4 regions of the Anaerolentibacter hominis genome follow, and region 2 is predicted to be linked to each of the others. Evidence: predicted binding sites of a transcription regulator. Region 2 holds the regulator's gene; each other region holds the start of a gene.
What was found. The regulator Rex, encoded in region 2, represses fermentation and respiration genes when NADH is low (regulators of the CRP and FNR family bind a similar motif). The targets are predictions, from matches to a motif close to ATTGTTAANTANTTAACAAT.
Positions count from the first base shown of each region.

Region 1 (4,217 bases), on a different contig from region 2:
GCCTCCTGAATTTCCTTTTCCGTCTTCACGTCCACGGAAGCGGTGGCCTCGTCCAGAATGATAATGGGGGACTTTCTGAGAATCGCCCTGGCAATGGCAATACGCTGTTTCTGACCTCCGGAGAGGCGCATACCCCGTTCGCCCACATGAGTATTGTACTGGTCGGGCATATCCAAAATATTGTCGTGAATCCGTGCGGCTTTCGCCGCTTCGATAATTTCCTCCATAGAAGCATCCGGCTGGGCATATCCGATATTTTCAGCAATGGTACCGTTAAAGAGAAAGGTGTCCTGGAGCACCGGAGCGATGTTCTTGCGCAGGCTGTCCAGGGTTACCTCCCTGACATCAGTGCCGTCAACGAGCACCCGGCCTTTAACCGGGTCATAGAACCGGGAGATCAGCTGTGTCATGGTAGTCTTGCCCACACCGGTGGGACCGACGAGAGCGATCATTTGGCCTGGCTTACAAGTAAAGCTGATATTTTGCAGAACCGGAGATTCTTTCTCATAGGCAAAGGAAACTTCATCAAACGTAATTTCACCGGCAACCTGTTCCAGCACAACTGCATCCGGCTTATCCTTTATTTCACGGTCCGTGTCCAGGACAGCCATCACCCGCTCGGCGCCGGCATATGCCTGCTGGGTATCCTCCAGAAGCTTGCCGAGGCCTGAAATAGGAGTATAAAACAGAGAAAGGTAGAGCAGGAAAGCAACAATATCCGAGACCGAGAGAGAACCATGAAAGGCCAGGACACCGCCTACCCCTACAACAATGACGGTTCCGATGGACGAGAGAAATTCGACAGTTGGATGGAACACCGCGCTTACATTTAAGGCATGGAGCATAGCCTTTGTAAAGACCCTTGCCTGACCGGTGATCTGTTCCTGCTCATATTCCTCCTGACCGAAGGCCTGTATCTCATGAATACCGGAGAAATTGTCCTGGAGCTTGGCATTGAGGCCGGCAAGCGCTTTCTGGGATTTCCGGAAATTGGGACGAACCTTTGTAGTAAAAATCCATCCGGAAAAAAGGATAAACGGGATCGGAATACAGGTCAGCAGAGCCAGCTTTGGATTAATCACCAGAAGCACGGCCATCACCCCGATTACCGTTACCGCGTTTGTGACCATCTCCGGTATGATATGTGCGTAGAGCAGCTCAAAAGTGGCCGTATCATTGACCACACGGCTCATCAGATCACCGGTCTGCTTATCATGAAAATAGGACATAGAGAACTTCTGAATGTGATCATAGAGCCGGACACGCAGATCCTCCACCAGATTCCAGGCGGCCTTGTGGGCCAGATAGTTACTCAGATAGCGGAACAGGATTCTGGATAAATAGAGCAGGACCAGAATAACCGTGATTTTCCCGATTTCACGGAGCATGGTTTCTGTCGCCCCCTGTTCCAGCAGCCCGGTCATGGATGAAAGCAGGGACGGTACAATCAGGTTGACAATAGTCAGCGCAAAGGTGGAAAGTATGGCGATCAGATATAACCCCTTATATTTGATCGCGTCCTTTCCCATCCGCCATAACAGTTTCATGATGAATCTCCCCCTCCTGAAGAAAAAAGCTAATATTATTTTAACATTGGCCCGGGAAAAAGGGAATAGCAGGAACTATAAGTAAGAAGGAAAGGTATGTGATCCGGGAATGGCCTGAACATTAAAAAAATATAGCAGCTTACCGGCAAGTATGTTATTATATTAACGAAGTTAAATCATTAGGAAAGTGAGGATTATATCATGGCAAATATATTAATCGCTCCTGGAAAGTATGTACAGGGAAAAGGGGAATTGGGAAACATCGCATCCTATGTGATTCCCCTTGGCAAAAAGGCACTGTGCCTTGCCAGTGAGAGCGGATTAAAGAGAGTAAAGGAAACCGTTGATTCCAGCTTCGGCGCATCGGAAGCAACGGTCGAGTATGAATTATTTAACGGAGAGTGCTGCATGACGGAAATTAACCGTATCATGGGAATTTGCTCTGACAGGAATATTGAGGTAGTCATTGGTATCGGCGGCGGCAAGATTCATGATACCACGAAGGCAGTGGGATACTTCCAGGACATTCCGGTTGTCATTGTTCCTACGATTGCATCTACCGACGCTCCCTGCAGCGGACTGTCTGTTATCTATACAGATGAAGGTGTGTTTGAACGGTATTTGTTCCTGAAACAGAATCCGAATGTTGTACTGGTGGATACTGACGTGATTGCCAAGGCTCCTGCCCGTCTGCTTGTGGCAGGTATGGGAGATGCGCTGGCAACCTACTTTGAAGCCAGGGCATGTGAAGCAAGCAACGCGTCTACCTGTGCATTCGGAACAACGACGATGGCAGCGCAGGCACTTGCCAGACTCTGCTATGAGACACTGCTGGACGAAGGATTCAAAGCCAAACTGGCGGTTGAGAAAAAGGTCTGCACGAAGGCGGTTGAGAAGATTATTGAGGCCAATACACTGTTAAGCGGAATTGGATTTGAGAGCGGCGGCCTGGCAGGGGCGCATGCGATCCACAACGGCTTTACCGTACTGCCCCAGTGCCATGGCATGTACCATGGAGAGAAGGTGGCATTTGGCACCCTGGTTCAGTTGGTGCTGGAAAATGCTCCGATGGAAGAGATCGAAGAAGTGCTCAGTTTCAGTATTGAGGTTGGACTGCCTGTCACGCTGGAAGAACTGGGAATTGAGGAAGTAAAGGCGGAGGAGATCATGGCAGTAGCCAAGGCAACTTGTGCGGAGGGTGAGTCCATTTATAATATGCCGTTTGCCGTAACGCCGGAGGATGTCTATGCAGCGATTCTGGCAGCAGATCAGCTGGGGAAAGAATATATTTAAAAGGCAATGAAGAAGGAAGAATGAAAAAAGTGATAGCGGGCCGAAAAGCGGGTATGCTTTTCGGCCCGGTGAAAACCGCAGCCCGGGCTGCGGGTGAAAGATTCCTTCGGAAGTGAAAGAGCCCTCGCGGGGCAGTAGAGACAAAGAGATTATGATTTTAAGGGGATATTGCGTTTGCAGTATTCCCTTTTGTTATTTTGTCAGCAGTACCCGGTCGGTATCGAATTCTCTGCTGCATTTCTGACGATACAGCTCGATCAGTCCGGTGACGGTCATGGCCTTGCGTTCTTCTCCGGTCAGATCCAGAACGATCCTGCCGTCTTCCAGCATGAGCGTCCTGGTTCCAAGCTCCAGGGCAGAGTTTATGTTATGAGTGATCATCATTGCCGTCAGATTTTTTTCTGTTATGATGCTTTTGGTTATGGCTAATACTTTTTCTGCTGTAATAGGGTCCAGCGCGGCGGTATGCTCATCCAGCAGCAGCAGCTTCGGCGTTATCATGGTACTCATGATCAGGGTGACAGCCTGCCGCTGACCGCCTGAGAGCAGCCCCATCCGGGTTTTCATCCGGTCCTCCAGACCCATGTCCAGCCGGGAGAGAAGCTCGCAGAAGACATCACGGTCTTTTTTCCTGAGGGCAGGAGAGAGGGGGCGGCGGTTGGCCTTGGAATATACCAGAGCCAGATTTTCTTCAATTGTCATATGGGGAGCGCTTCCCCGCATGGGGTCCTGAAACAGACGCCCGATTTCCGATGCCCGGAGGTATTCTTTTTCGTAAGTGATATCCCTGCCGTCCAGGATGATATGACCTGCGTCCAGCCAGAAGTTTCCGCAGATTGCATTAAAAAGGGTAGATTTGCCGGCGCCGTTGGAACCGATAATGGTAACAAATTCACCGGGGGACAGAGTCAGATTTAAGTCATCCAGAGCGATCTGTTCATTGGGTGTTCCACGGTCAAATATCTTTTTTGCATATTTAATTTGAAGCACGGTCTTTTCCCTCCTTTTTAATCTTATGCTCCGCCCATTTCTGCTGAATGGCAGGGATAGAGAGTGCGATCGCGACAATCACGGCGGAGAGGAGTTTAAAACCATACGCCGGGAAGAAATCGGTCTTAAGAGCCAGAGCAATGATAAAACGGTAAATGATGGAACCGGTAAGAGCGGAGATAAAGCTGACGGCAAGAGAACGCCGTCCGAAGAATACCTCGCCGATTATGACCGATGCCAGCCCCACAACGATGATACCCACACCGGTATTAATGTCGCCGAAGCCCTGATACTGGGCCAGAACCGCGCCGGAAAGGGCAATGAAGCCATTGGCGATTGCCAGGGCAATAATCTTCATGGAATCCACATTAATGGAGGAAGCCCGTA
Region 1 is NZ_JAWDIX010000001.1:1,707,105-1,711,321, reverse strand. Features, by position in the region: gene ABCW47_RS07920 (ABC transporter ATP-binding protein) at 1-1,547, opposite strand, end outside; gene ABCW47_RS07915 (glycerol dehydrogenase) at 1,749-2,840, shown strand; gene ABCW47_RS07910 (ABC transporter ATP-binding protein) at 3,033-3,830, opposite strand; gene ABCW47_RS07905 (ABC transporter permease) at 3,817-4,217, opposite strand, start outside.
Region 1: ABCW47_RS07915 (glycerol dehydrogenase) is a predicted target of Rex. The motif match lies at 1,698-1,717, and genes of this name have one in related genera.

Region 2 (4,217 bases):
GGCTTATGACAAGCTCCACCAGATCCTCCGCTGTCTGATCCCTGCCTATGCCAGGCCCGATTACAACCGCACTTGCCCAGGACAGTGCATCCAGGATCTTTTGCTCCTCCAGCACGGGATTTTCATAGGTGTCCAGCAAAGCTTCCGGCAGCAGCGTGCCCAGAATTGTTCTGTTTTCCGGTCTGGTCAGCACCCGTACCAGTCCCGCTCCCATCCGGTAAGCGCCGGCAGCAGATAAATAGGCGGCGCCGGATATAGTTTTGCTTCCGGCAATGACCAGCACCCGCCCGAATGTCCCTTTGTTTGAATAGGCCGGACGGGCCGGCAGTCTGCTGATATCTTCCCTGCCATAAGTAAAACAGGCAGGATTTACCCGCTTCTCTCCTTCCGGCGAGAATCCAATATCCGCAACGGTCACTTTTCCAGCGTACTCTCTCCCCGGATATAGAACCAGTCCGGTCTTCTCGTAACCAAATGTTATGGTCTCCGTTGCCCTGATCGCTGTGCCAAGCGTTAAACCGCTTCCTCCGTGAATACCGGAAGGGATATCCACAGCAAAAACCGGCAGTCCCGAGCCATTAATCTGCTCTGCCAACTCCCGGTATTTTCCTTCCAGCGGTCTTGAGAGCCCGATGCCAAAAACAGCATCCACAATTACAGTATATTCTTCCAGAGCAATATTGTCATAGATGGCAACCCCTGAAAGTTCTGCCCTTCGGATCTGTTCTCTGTTCTCCGCGCTGGCATGCTCTCTGCTGCCGCAATAAAGTACATCCGCCTGATAACCCCGGTTCTTTAAAATTCTGGCCGCCGCAACGCCGTCTCCGCCGTTGTTTCCCGACCCGCAGACAGCAAGTATCCGGTCCTGTACATGAATGCTCTGTTCAACACAGTCGGCAACTGCTGCCGCCGCCCGCTCCATCAGCTCCAGCGAGGGAATACCCGCCGTATGGATGGAGTAGGAATCAATATCTTTCATTTCTTTTTCATCGACTAAAATGTTCATTTCCATAATCCCTGCTTCTATGTCAGAGGGAAATGCATGCCTGCATTTCCCTAATCTTCAAGTATCACCACCGCCACCGCATAGAGCGCGGTATCAGAAATCGAAACATGTATCTTCCGGACTCCCATCCTTTCAGCAATCTTAGCCGCTTCGCCGCGGAATGTGACGAAGGGTTTGCCAAGCTCATCCCTGAGCACCTCCACATGAATGGGTGAAAATGTGCGGAATCCCGTCCCCAGAGCCTTCGCCGCCGCTTCCTTCACGGCAAAGTTTCCCGCGGCACTTGCCCTCCTATATTGAAGAAGAACCATTTCCTGTTCCGTGTAATACTTCGCAAGAAACCGTTCTTTTTCACAAGCCTTTTCAATTCTGCCGTTCTCAATCAAATCTGTTCCAAGTCCCAGAATCATAATTTCTCCAAATCCGGCTATTCCCGGGCTTATACTCTCTTCTCTTCCTCCAGTGCCTTCAGACTGTAGGACAAACGCATCAGACTGTCCAGCAGATGGACATTCTCTACCAGTACATCTGACGGCAGTTTCAAATCCACGGGCGCAAAATTCCAGATTGACTTAACGCCCCATTTCACAATGTCAGAAGCCACCTTCGGCGCATGATTCTTCGGAATCGTAAGAGCCGCCATATGGACCTCATTGCTCTTGATAAATTCCTCCAGCTCGTCCACGTCTCTGATCTCAACCCCTCTTATCGTCATTCCGATAAATTTAGGATTCACATCAAAAATACCGATTATTTTAAAGTTCCTTTTCTCAAAAGTTGTATAATTTGCAAGCGCCTGGCCCAGGTTTCCGGCTCCAATAATGATCATATTGTGCGGCTGATCCACGCCCAGGATTTTTCCAATCTCGTTATATAAATTTTCTACATTATAACCATATCCCTGCTGGCCAAACCCGCCAAAATTATTCAGATCCTGACGGATCTGGGAAGCAGTCATCTGCAGTTCCTCGCTCAGTTCCTTGGAGGAAATCCGTTCCACATTATTCTCCATTAATCTGCCCAGATACCTATAATAGGTGGGCAGTCTCCGAATCACTGCCAAAGAAATATATTTACTGCTCATGTTTCCCTCCCGTACAAACGCTCCGGCTTTCTTCTCTTCTTACACCGTACAGATCACAGGCCAGCCTCTATTGCCCCTGAATACTATGTTTCATTATATAAGAAAGGAATACTGTTGTCAATTTGACAGCCTGTATTTTTGCCAGTATAATCAAGTACGAATGCACAGAACAGCGGCTGTTTCGGACGGAGGAAACCTGCATCCGGGCCGGCCGCGCGTAAATTAAGAATAACAGGTGACGATATGATACTTGCATGCCAGGGGATATGTAAATCGTTTGGAACAGACAAAATTTTAGAGAATATATCTTTTCATATAAATGAACGGGAAAAGGCCGCCGTTATCGGAATGAACGGGGCCGGCAAATCGACTCTTCTTAAAATCATCATGGGCGAACTGGCTGCGGATGCAGGGGAAGTGATTTTAGCCAAGGATACCACCATCGGTTATCTGGCCCAGCATCAGGATCTGACATCAGAACGGTCCATCTATGAGGAACTTCTTTCCGTTAAGGCGGACGTTATTGCATTGAATGACCGTATCCGCACATTGGAAAACGAGATGGCCTCCCTCTCCGGGCCGGAACTTAAGGATGCGCTGGATCGGTACGCCAGATTGAACCATGAATTTGAACAGCAGAACGGTTATGCGTATAAAAGTGAAGTAACCGGGGTTCTTAAAGGACTGGGGTTTGAGGAAGAGGAATTTACCAAATCTGTTTCTACTCTTTCCGGCGGTCAGAAAACCAGGGTTTTCCTGGGTAAGCTTCTCCTTTCCAGGCCGGATATCATCCTTCTGGACGAGCCGACCAACCATCTGGATCTCGTGTCCATCGCCTGGCTGGAAAATTATCTTCTGAATTATAAAGGTACGGTTGTCATTGTATCTCATGACCGGTATTTTCTGGATAAGGTAGTTGGCAAGGTTGTGGAAATTGAGCGGTGCAGTGCTTCCTGTTATATAGGAAATTACACCGACTACGCCAAAAAGAAAGCGATGCTTCGGGACGCTCAGATTAAACAATACCTGAATCAGCAGAGGGAAATCCGCCATCAGGAGGAAGTGATAGCAAAGCTGCGCTCCTTCAACCGGGAAAAATCCATCCGGCGGGCGGAAAGCCGCGAAAAGCTGCTGAACAAAATGGACGTGCTGGATAAGCCCGTTACCGAGGAAGCGCAGATATCCATAGAGCTGACTCCATCCATCGTCAGCGGAACCGATGTTCTGGATGTGGAAGGGCTGGCAAAAGCTTTCGGCAGTCAGACCTTGTTCTGGGACTTATCATTCTCCATTAAACGCGAGGAAAAGGTAGCGATCATCGGTAAAAACGGCACCGGCAAAACCACAATATTAAAAATAATAAATGGTCTGCTGCCCGCGGATGCAGGGGATATCCGCCTGGGTTCCAAGGTTAAAATCGGTTATTACGATCAGGAGCATCACGTTCTCAATATGGATAAGACTGTCTTTGATGAAATTCAGGACGAGTATCCCTGGCTTGATAATACAAAGATCCGCAATCTGCTGGCCTCATTTCTCTTTACCGGCGACGATGTATTCAAGCGGATCGGAGATTTAAGCGGCGGGGAGAGAGGGCGCGTATCTCTGGCCAAGCTGATGCTTTCCGAGGCAAACCTGCTCATTCTGGATGAGCCGACCAACCATCTGGATATCACGTCAAAGGAAATACTGGAGAATGCGCTGAATCACTATACCGGTACGGTTCTCTATGTATCCCACGACAGGTATTTTATCAATAAAACGGCCACCCGCATCCTGGATCTGACACAGACGCAGCTGATTAATTATCTGGGTAACTATGACTACTATCTGGAAAAGAAAGAGGAGCTGGAGGCAAGACTGCTTAATCAGGAAGCCTCGTGCAGGACAGATGCCAGGGAGCCGGACGGAAAGCTGACCTGGCAGCAGAAAAAGGAAGAGCAGGCCGCAAGACGGAGAATCGAAAACCGGCTGAAAAAAATTGAAGAGGAAATTCAGGCTCTGGAAGAGGAAAACGAAAAGCTGGACGCGGCGCTGTCACTGGAAGAAAATTATACGAATCCTGCCAGGCTAATCGAACTAAATAACCGGAAAGAAGAAATCACTTCCACGCTGGAGACGCTTTTC
Region 2 is NZ_JAWDIX010000004.1:136,336-140,552, reverse strand. Features, by position in the region: gene ABCW47_RS13035 (NAD(P)H-hydrate dehydratase) at 1-1,012, opposite strand, end outside; gene acpS (holo-ACP synthase) at 1,057-1,416, opposite strand; gene ABCW47_RS13025 (redox-sensing transcriptional repressor Rex) at 1,446-2,090, opposite strand; gene ABCW47_RS13020 (ABC-F family ATP-binding cassette domain-containing protein) at 2,334-4,217, shown strand, end outside.

Region 3 (4,217 bases), on a different contig from region 2:
GTTCGGATTAAGGGCGAAAGCCAAAAACTTTTCAGCGGAGGATATGAAGGAAGGTATTGCCTTTGCCCATGCCCATGGGAAAAAGGTATATGTGACGGCTAATATTACGGCTCACAACCGGGATCTTTCCGGTGTGGAGAAGTATTTTGAAGAGCTGAGAGAGATCGGTCCGGACGCCCTTATTATTTCCGATCCGGGCGTGTTTGAGATCGCGGGCCGGATCTGCCCGGAGATTGACCGCCATATCAGCACCCAGGCGAATAATGTAAACTATGCCACGTACCGTTTCTGGCACAGCCTTGGAGCAAAGCGGGTTGTGTCCGCGAGAGAGCTGTCTTTGAAAGAGATAGGGGAGATCCGTCAAAATATTCCGGACGACCTGGAGATAGAGACGTTTGTCCATGGCGCGATGTGTATTTCTTATTCGGGAAGATGCCTTCTGAGCAATTATTTTACCGGAAGAGATGCCAATCTGGGCGCCTGTACCCACCCCTGCCGCTGGAAGTATTATCTGGTGGAGGAGAGCCGGCCGGGAGAGTATCTGCCGGTGGAGGAAAATGAGCGGGGAACCTATATTTTCAACTCCAGGGATTTGTGTATGATTGAGCATATCCCGGATCTGATTGCCGCCGGCATCGACAGCTTTAAGGTGGAAGGGCGGATGAAGACCGCCCTGTATGTGGCGGCGGTAGCCAGAACCTACAGGCGTGCGATTGATGATTATCTCAATGATCCGGCGCTCTATGAGAAAAATCTGCCATGGTACCGGGAAGAAATTTCAAAATGTACGTACCGTCAGTTTACCACAGGATTTTTCTACGGACCGACGACTCATGAGTCTCAGATCTATGACGCCAATACCTATGTGAAAGAATATACTTATCTGGGCTTGATCGGAGATCGAAATGAAAAGGGTCTGTATGAGCTGGAGCAGAGAAATAAATTTTCTCTGGGCGACGAAATAGAAGTAATGAAGCCGGACGGCACGAACTGTTCTGTCCGGGTTAACCGGATTGAGGACGAAGAGGGTAATCCGATGGAGAGCTGTCCCCATCCCAGGCAGAAGATTGCTGTGGATCTGGGCATAGATTTAAACCGATTTGATCTTCTGAGAAAAAAGGAGGAGCCGTCTCAGTAGCGGTTTTCCATACGCATAATAGAATGGAAAGAGTTTAGGGGCAGCCTGTCATTTATTGACAGGCTGCCTTTTCTTTTTACAATTAGACATATGACATTGTAGAATAATTATCAGAAAGTTTATAAAATTGCGAAAAGGAAGAGTTTGGAAAATGATGTTGATTAACGATATATACGGAGGGAAAAGCGTCCTGTGAAAAGAAAAGAATGTTCAAAATTTAACAAGGGAAAGCGCCTTATTTAAAGGAAAAACCGGCCTGCTCAGGAACATGTGTTCGTTAAAAACTTCACAGTCTTTTTTTAAGTACAATCATTGCGTTTTTGCGTTTTTTCCTTTATCATTTTATCTAACAATTATGTGACAAACGATGAAATGTGTTTTAGTTTTTTACACAAATCTGCTGACGGCAGAAAAGTTTGGCGGGAAGACTGAAACGAAGAAAGGGGTAGGTAAATGAGACTGGGAACATTTATCGGAGGCATCCATCCCTACGAGGGAAAGGAACTGGCCATGGATGTGCCGACGATCGAACATTTGCCGAAAGGGGATTTGGTTTACCCGGTGGTTCAGCATCTGGGGGCACCGGCCAGACCGATTGTGTCGGCGGGGGATCATGTTCTGATGGGCCAGCGGATTGCGGAGGCCAGTGCTTTTATTTCCGCGAATATCTGCTGTACGGTGTCAGGGACTGTTAAGGGAATTGAAAAACGCAGGATTGTCTCAGGAGATATGGTAGATGCCATTATCATTGAGAATGACAATCAATATACGCCTGTTGAGGGGTTTGGTGTACATAGGGATTACAAAGGCATGACCAAAGAAGAGATCCGGCAGGCCGTGAAAGATGCAGGAATCGCCGGAATGGGCGGAGCTGGTTTTCCCACCCATGTGAAGATCACACCGAAGGATGATAATGCGATAGACTATATTCTGGTGAACGGGGCTGAGTGTGAGCCTTATCTTACGTCAGATTACCGGGTTATGCTTGAAGCACCGCAGAAAGTGGTGAATGGCTTAAAGGTGGTTCTGGCGCTGTTCCCCAACGCAAAAGGCTGTATCATGGTTGAGGATAATAAGCCGAAGGCGATTGAAATACTCCGGGAGCAGACGAAGGACGAACCGAACATTGAAGTGAAGGTTTTAAAGACAAAATACCCCCAGGGTGCAGAGCGTATGCTGATCTATGCCGCAACCGGCAGAACCAGCAATTCCTCCATGCTCCCTTCGGATGTGGGATGTATTGTGCTGAATCTGGACACCACGGTTGCCATTTACATGGCAGTGTGTGAGTCCACTCCCCTAATGCGGCGAATCGTTACGGTTTCCGGGGATGCCATTGCAAATCCGGGCAATTATCAGGCCAGGATCGGTACAAATTATGCCGAACTTCTGGAAGCGGCAGGCGGGTTTAAGGAGAAACCGGAGAAAGTAATTTCGGGCGGTACCATGATGGGCATGGCCCTGTTTGATCTGAATGTTCCGGTAACCAAGACTTCTTCGGCGCTGCTGGCACTGACGAAGGATGAGGTGGCGGAGCATGAGCCCGGTCCCTGTATCCGGTGCGGCCGGTGCGTGGAGGTCTGTCCCAGCCGTATCGTGCCTCAGAAGATGGCAGAGGCGGCTTTCCGTCTGAATGAAGAAAGATTTGTGGCTTTAAACGGCATGGAATGTTATGAGTGCGGCAGCTGTACCTATGTGTGTCCGGCGAAGCGCTATCTGACCCAGGCTTTCCGCCAGACAAGACGAAGCGTGCTGGCGAAACGAAAGAAAAAATAGAGGGGGTGTTTTTATGAACGAATTAGAATTATACAATGTATCCGTATCACCTCATACGAGGCAGAAAGACACCACCGCTACGATTATGAGGGATGTGGCCATTGCACTGATTCCGGCCAGCCTGTTCGGAGTCTACAATTTCGGGCTTCCGGCCCTGATTATCCTGGTGACCAGCGTGGCCACTTCCGTGCTGGCTGAATATGTATGGCAGAAGCTGATGAAGCAGCCGGTGCGCACCGGCGACTGCTCCGCTCTTGTCACAGGGCTTCTCTTGGGACTGAACATGCCGGCAACCGTGCCGATCTGGCTGGTGATGCTGGGCGATATTTTTGCTATCATTGTGGTAAAACAGCTCTTTGGAGGCCTGGGGCAGAATTTTGTAAATCCGGCCCTGGCTGCCAGATGTTTTCTGTTGATTTCCTTTGCATCCCGCATGACTACATATCCGGCCCTGGACGGCGTGAGCGGCCCTACGCCCCTCCAGCTGGTAAAGGCAGGGGAAGCGGTGAATTTATCCAATATGTTTCTGGGCAGGGTTTCCGGTGTGATCGGGGAGACTTCCGTAATCGCGATTCTGATCGGCGCGGCCTATATGCTGGCCCGCAGAGTGATCAGCCTGCGGATTCCTCTTTGCTATCTGCTTTCGTTCAGCGTGCTGATCCTGCTGATCGGAGGAAGGGGCTTTGATCTTCACTATCTGGCGGCTCAGCTGTGTGGCGGCGGTCTGATGCTGGGGGCTTTCTTTATGGCCACCGATTACGTAACTTGTCCGGTTACCAAGACAGGGCGAATTGTATATGGTATATTTCTCGGCTGCATGACCGCTGTTTTTCGGAAATTCGGCGGGGCCGGCGTATCCTATGCGATTCTTCTTGGAAACCTGATGGTTCCGTTAATTGAAAAGATTACGATGCCGGTTCCGTTCGGAATGAAAGGAAAGGTGGTCAAGAGATGAAAACGATACTAAAAGACGCGTTGATTTTGTTTGCCATTACTCTTGTATCCGGACTTCTGCTGGGCTTTATATTTGATATTACCAAGGAGCCGATCGAAGCGGCGAATGAGAAGGCGACACAGGAGGCTTACCGCCAGGTATTCCCTGAGGCCGATGTATTTGAAGAATCCCAGGCGCTGAATGATAATGTGAGCAGCAGCGAGCAGATCATAGCGGATCTGAACCTGGAAGGCGTGCTGGTTGACGAAGCGATGGAGGCGAAAAACACTTCCGGAGACACAGTGGGCATTGTGATGAAAGCAACGTCTAATAACGGCTATGGCGGAGCCATTACAATTTCTCTCGGTG
Region 3 is NZ_JAWDIX010000001.1:1,625,502-1,629,718, reverse strand. Features, by position in the region: gene ABCW47_RS07535 (peptidase U32 family protein) at 1-1,138, shown strand, start outside; gene rsxC (electron transport complex subunit RsxC) at 1,592-2,914, shown strand; gene ABCW47_RS07525 (RnfABCDGE type electron transport complex subunit D) at 2,928-3,869, shown strand; gene ABCW47_RS07520 (RnfABCDGE type electron transport complex subunit G) at 3,866-4,217, shown strand, end outside.
Region 3: rsxC (electron transport complex subunit RsxC) is a predicted target of Rex. The motif match lies at 1,344-1,363, and genes of this name have one in related genera.

Region 4 (4,217 bases), on a different contig from region 2:
CTTTATGCCATACCGATTAATCTTCTCTATGTGTCCATCGGCCTTTTCTTATCCATTCCGGATATTCTGTCAGCGGTTATGGAACTGTACGGCAATGGAACGGAAGCGGATACCCTCAGTATCCGTCACCGGAGCGTACAGGTACAATGGATTTCGTTACTGCTAAGCCTGCTTGTGCTGATCTACTATGTATTTGCTCCGTTTGTTCCCCGGCTGGTGAATGATTTGCTGCCGGCCGCGGCTGCGGAATTTCTGAATGGGACTTTTAACTTCGCACCGATCATTATTGTGTGCTGCTCTTACCTGTTCTGCCGTTCCATATGCAGTACCAGGCCCGATCCGGAGGAGCAGCAGTCCGGGAGTTAATCCTGTGTGTTCTGATCGGCTGTCAGGGGAGGTGTTGTTATGAGTACAAAGAAGAAACTATTCTGGACGCTTTACGGAATTATTTTATTAGCCTGGCTGGTAGCTCTGCTTCGTTGGATTCCTGCCATCGAAGTCTATCAGGCACGTTCTTTTCAGGTATATCCTTATCATATATACTTAAGCCTGCTTGTCATATCGGCAGGAGTGCTGCTCTCGGTGCCCCATCTGCTGTCTGTCCGCAGAGGGAAGGAAAGAGGGAGAACCTGTGTTAACTGGGGGCTTTTTGTGATTTCCGCCATATTGGTTGCGGTATCTGTTGTGCCGGATATTCTGACGCCGCTTACCGGCATACTTCCATCTTCCATGTTTCAGGTTTTCAACAGGCCGACAGCTCTGCTGGTCTGCTTTACCTATCTGCTGATCCGTTCTCTGACCTGGCCGGTATCAGAGAAGTAAAATACCCACTTGTCAAAATAGTGCTTCATACTGGTTCTATGGCATATTCTCACACCCATACAATAAACATAAATTAAGATGTTTTTGTGTGGGTGTTTTCTTTGAATACTATAAAATTCTCGTCCCGTGTTCCGGGACTATTCTGTCTTGTTTTTATCATACTGTTTTCTGTCATTCCCTATCCCACGGCGTATGCTGCCGGGGAATTGCAGGAACAAACTGAAATAAAAGAACCGGAAAAACTTTACGCCAGGGCCGCCTGCCTGATGGACGGGGATTCCGGTCGGGTGCTGTATGAAAAAGACGGGTATGAGCCTATGGCTATGGCCAGCACCACCAAGATTATGACCTGCACGGTAATCCTGGAGCATGCCGATCTGGAGGATGTGGTTACGGTATCCAAATACGCATCCACCATGCCGGATGTTCAGTTAAATATCGTGGAGGGAGAGCAGTACCGGCTGAAGGATCTGCTGTATTCTCTGATGCTGGAATCTCATAATGATGTGGCGGTGGCGCTTGCAGAGCATGTGGGAGGCTCTGTGGAGGGATTTGCCGAACTGATGAACCAGAAAGCAGCCGAACTCGGCTGTACCGATACCCACTTTGTAACGCCGAATGGGCTGGATGACGAGGACCACTATACGACAGCGGTGGACCTGGCGCGAATCGGCAGCTATGCCATTCAGAATGAGATGTTTCTGGAGATTACCAATACTCCGTCCTATCAATTTTCGGAGCTGACCAAGGGCCGTTCTTTTTCTGTCACCAACAAGGATAAATTTCTGTATCTTTATGACGGGGCAATCGGCATCAAAACCGGTTTTACCGGAAATGCGGGCTACTGCTTTGCCGGTGCGGTAAAAAAGGACGGAAAGACGCTTGTCTCTACTGTCCTGGGAAGCGGTTGGCCGCCCAACAAAAATTACAAATGGACGGATACGGATAAACTGATGGACTACGGAATGGAAAACTTCACTATGACGGATATTTTCGAACATGATAAACAGTTTGAACCGGTTCTGGTACTGAATGGTCAGGAAGAAGGCGTGGAACTTGCCTGTGACGACGCGGAACTTTCTCTTCTGCTTCGAAAAGATGAAACAGCAGAGGTGCGTTATCAGATTCCTCTTTCCCTGGAGGCTCCGGTAGAAGCCGGCAGCCAGGTAGGGAGGGCCTGTTACTACATAAACGGAGAGCTCTACCGGGAATTTCCGATCTATACTGCCGGGGAGGTAAAAGCCATTGACTATGGATGGTGTCTGAAACAGACTGTTGCACGGTGGCTTTTATCATGGAAGTAGATAAGACTCCCACCTTTATAGGTGGTGAGCACAGCATAAGGAATGATTATTCCGGGGTAAATTTTCTTTATGAAAGAAGCCCTTTTCATTCCAGAAGTTAGCGTTATAATAGAGGGTAACAGAAAAGAATATCTGTTCCCTCTTTTTTTGTCTGATTTTCAATTCAGGCAGGTGAACGGGCAGAACTGACTGGATTTATGGATTATGACGAAGAAAATGTGGCAGAATAAGAGCGGGATTCTTTGGAAAATATTTGTTGAATTTTTAACGAATATAAGATACAATTAAAATCGGCAGAAATTTGGTTTTACTTTATGACAAATCGGCCGTTTTGGTTTGTTTTGTCTGCTATAAACGGCTCATCCGAAAGATGAGACCAGAAAAAAAGGAAATTGGAGGGCTGAAAATGAGTAACACAGCACAAGTGTCAGCAAGGGGTAGGATTGAAGCTTTACTTGATGACAATAGTTTTGTTGAGATCGGTGCAGCTATTACGAAGAGAAACACTGATTTTAACTTACAGCAGAAAGCAGTTCCTGCGGACGGCGTAATTACAGGCTATGGCTTGATCGACGGCAGTCTTGTTTATGTATACAGCCAGGATGGAACAGCATTGGGCGGTTCTGTCGGCGAGATGCATGCAAAGAAAATCTGTGGTCTTTATGATCTGGCCTGCAAGGTCGGCGCACCGGTGATCGGCCTGGTAGACTGTGCCGGTCTGAGACTGGAGGAGGCTACGGACGCTCTGGATGCGTTTGGACAGATTTATGTAAAACAGACGATGGCTTCCGGTGTGATTCCTCAGATTATGGCTGTTTTCGGAACCTGCGGCGGCGGCGTTGCCGTTTCTTCTTCCCTGTGTGATTTTACATTCATGGCGGGAAAAGATGCCAGAGTATTTGTGAACTCTCCGAATGCAATCGAGGGGAACCATATTGCGAAGGAAGACACTTCAGGAGCGGCGTTCCAGGCTGCAGCCGGCAATGTGGACTTCATATGCGAAGAGGAAGCAGAAGTATTTGCCCAGATGAGACAGCTGGTTAGTATTCTTCCTAATAACAATGAGGATGATGATTCCTATGATGAATGCCAGGATGATTTGAACAGACAGGTTCCTGCATTCGCAGCAGAGGCAGATGATGCAGCAGAAGCATTTAAAGATATCTCCGATAACAATCTGTTTGTAGAAGTGAAGGCAGAGTATGCGAAAGAGATGGTTACCGGATTTATCCGTTTAAACGGTGTTACAGTGGGCGCAGTCGGCAACCGTAAAGCCGTTCTGGATGAGAATTATAAAGCTGTTGAGACATTTGACGGCAGCCTGAGCACCAAGGGATGCTATAAGGCAGAGAAATTTGTAGAGTTCTGTGACGCGTTCAATATTCCGGTTCTTACCCTGACGAATGTGGATGGCTACAGAGCAACAAAAGCAGAAGAAAAATCCATTGCTATTGCGGTCGCAAAATTGACCTATGCGTTTGCAAATGCAACCGTGCCCAAGGTTAATGTAATTGCAGGCAAGGCATATGGCAGTGCTTATGTTTCCATGAATTCCAAACATATTGGCGCAGATATGGTATTTGCCCTTCCGAATGCCCAGATCGGCATGATGGATGCAAAACTTGCAGCAGGCATTATGTACAGCGGTGAAGCTGCGGACGTGATTGATGCCAGGGCTTCTGAATATGCGGCTCTTCAGGAAAGTGCGGAGGCGGCTGCAAAGAGAGGATATGTGGACAGCATTATTGAGGCTGACGAAGTAAGAGCACAGCTTATCTATACCTTTGAGATGCTGTTTACGAAGAGAGAGAACCGTCCGTCCAAAAAGCATGGCACAGTTTAATGAGGTGAGCATATGAGCATTGAAGTTTTAGAGAGAGCACTGCTGAATACGCTTCTCGGTATGGGAACTGTATTCGTAGTATTAATATTTATCAGCCTGATTATCTACTGCCTCGGTTTCATCCCCAAGATGATGAATAAGAAAAATGTGGCGGAAGTGGCTCCTGTCATTGAGACACCTACTTTGCCGGAACCGGCAGAAGCAGTAGAAGAAGAGTTAAGTGACGATCTGGAATTAGTGGCTGTTAT
Region 4 is NZ_JAWDIX010000001.1:1,513,143-1,517,359, reverse strand. Features, by position in the region: gene ABCW47_RS07015 (hypothetical protein) at 1-366, shown strand, start outside; gene ABCW47_RS07010 (hypothetical protein) at 406-822, shown strand; gene ABCW47_RS07005 (D-alanyl-D-alanine carboxypeptidase family protein) at 924-2,126, shown strand; gene ABCW47_RS07000 (acyl-CoA carboxylase subunit beta) at 2,533-3,969, shown strand; gene ABCW47_RS06995 (OadG family protein) at 3,982-4,217, shown strand, end outside.
Region 4: ABCW47_RS07000 (acyl-CoA carboxylase subunit beta) is a predicted target of Rex. The motif match lies at 2,379-2,398, and genes of this name have one in related genera.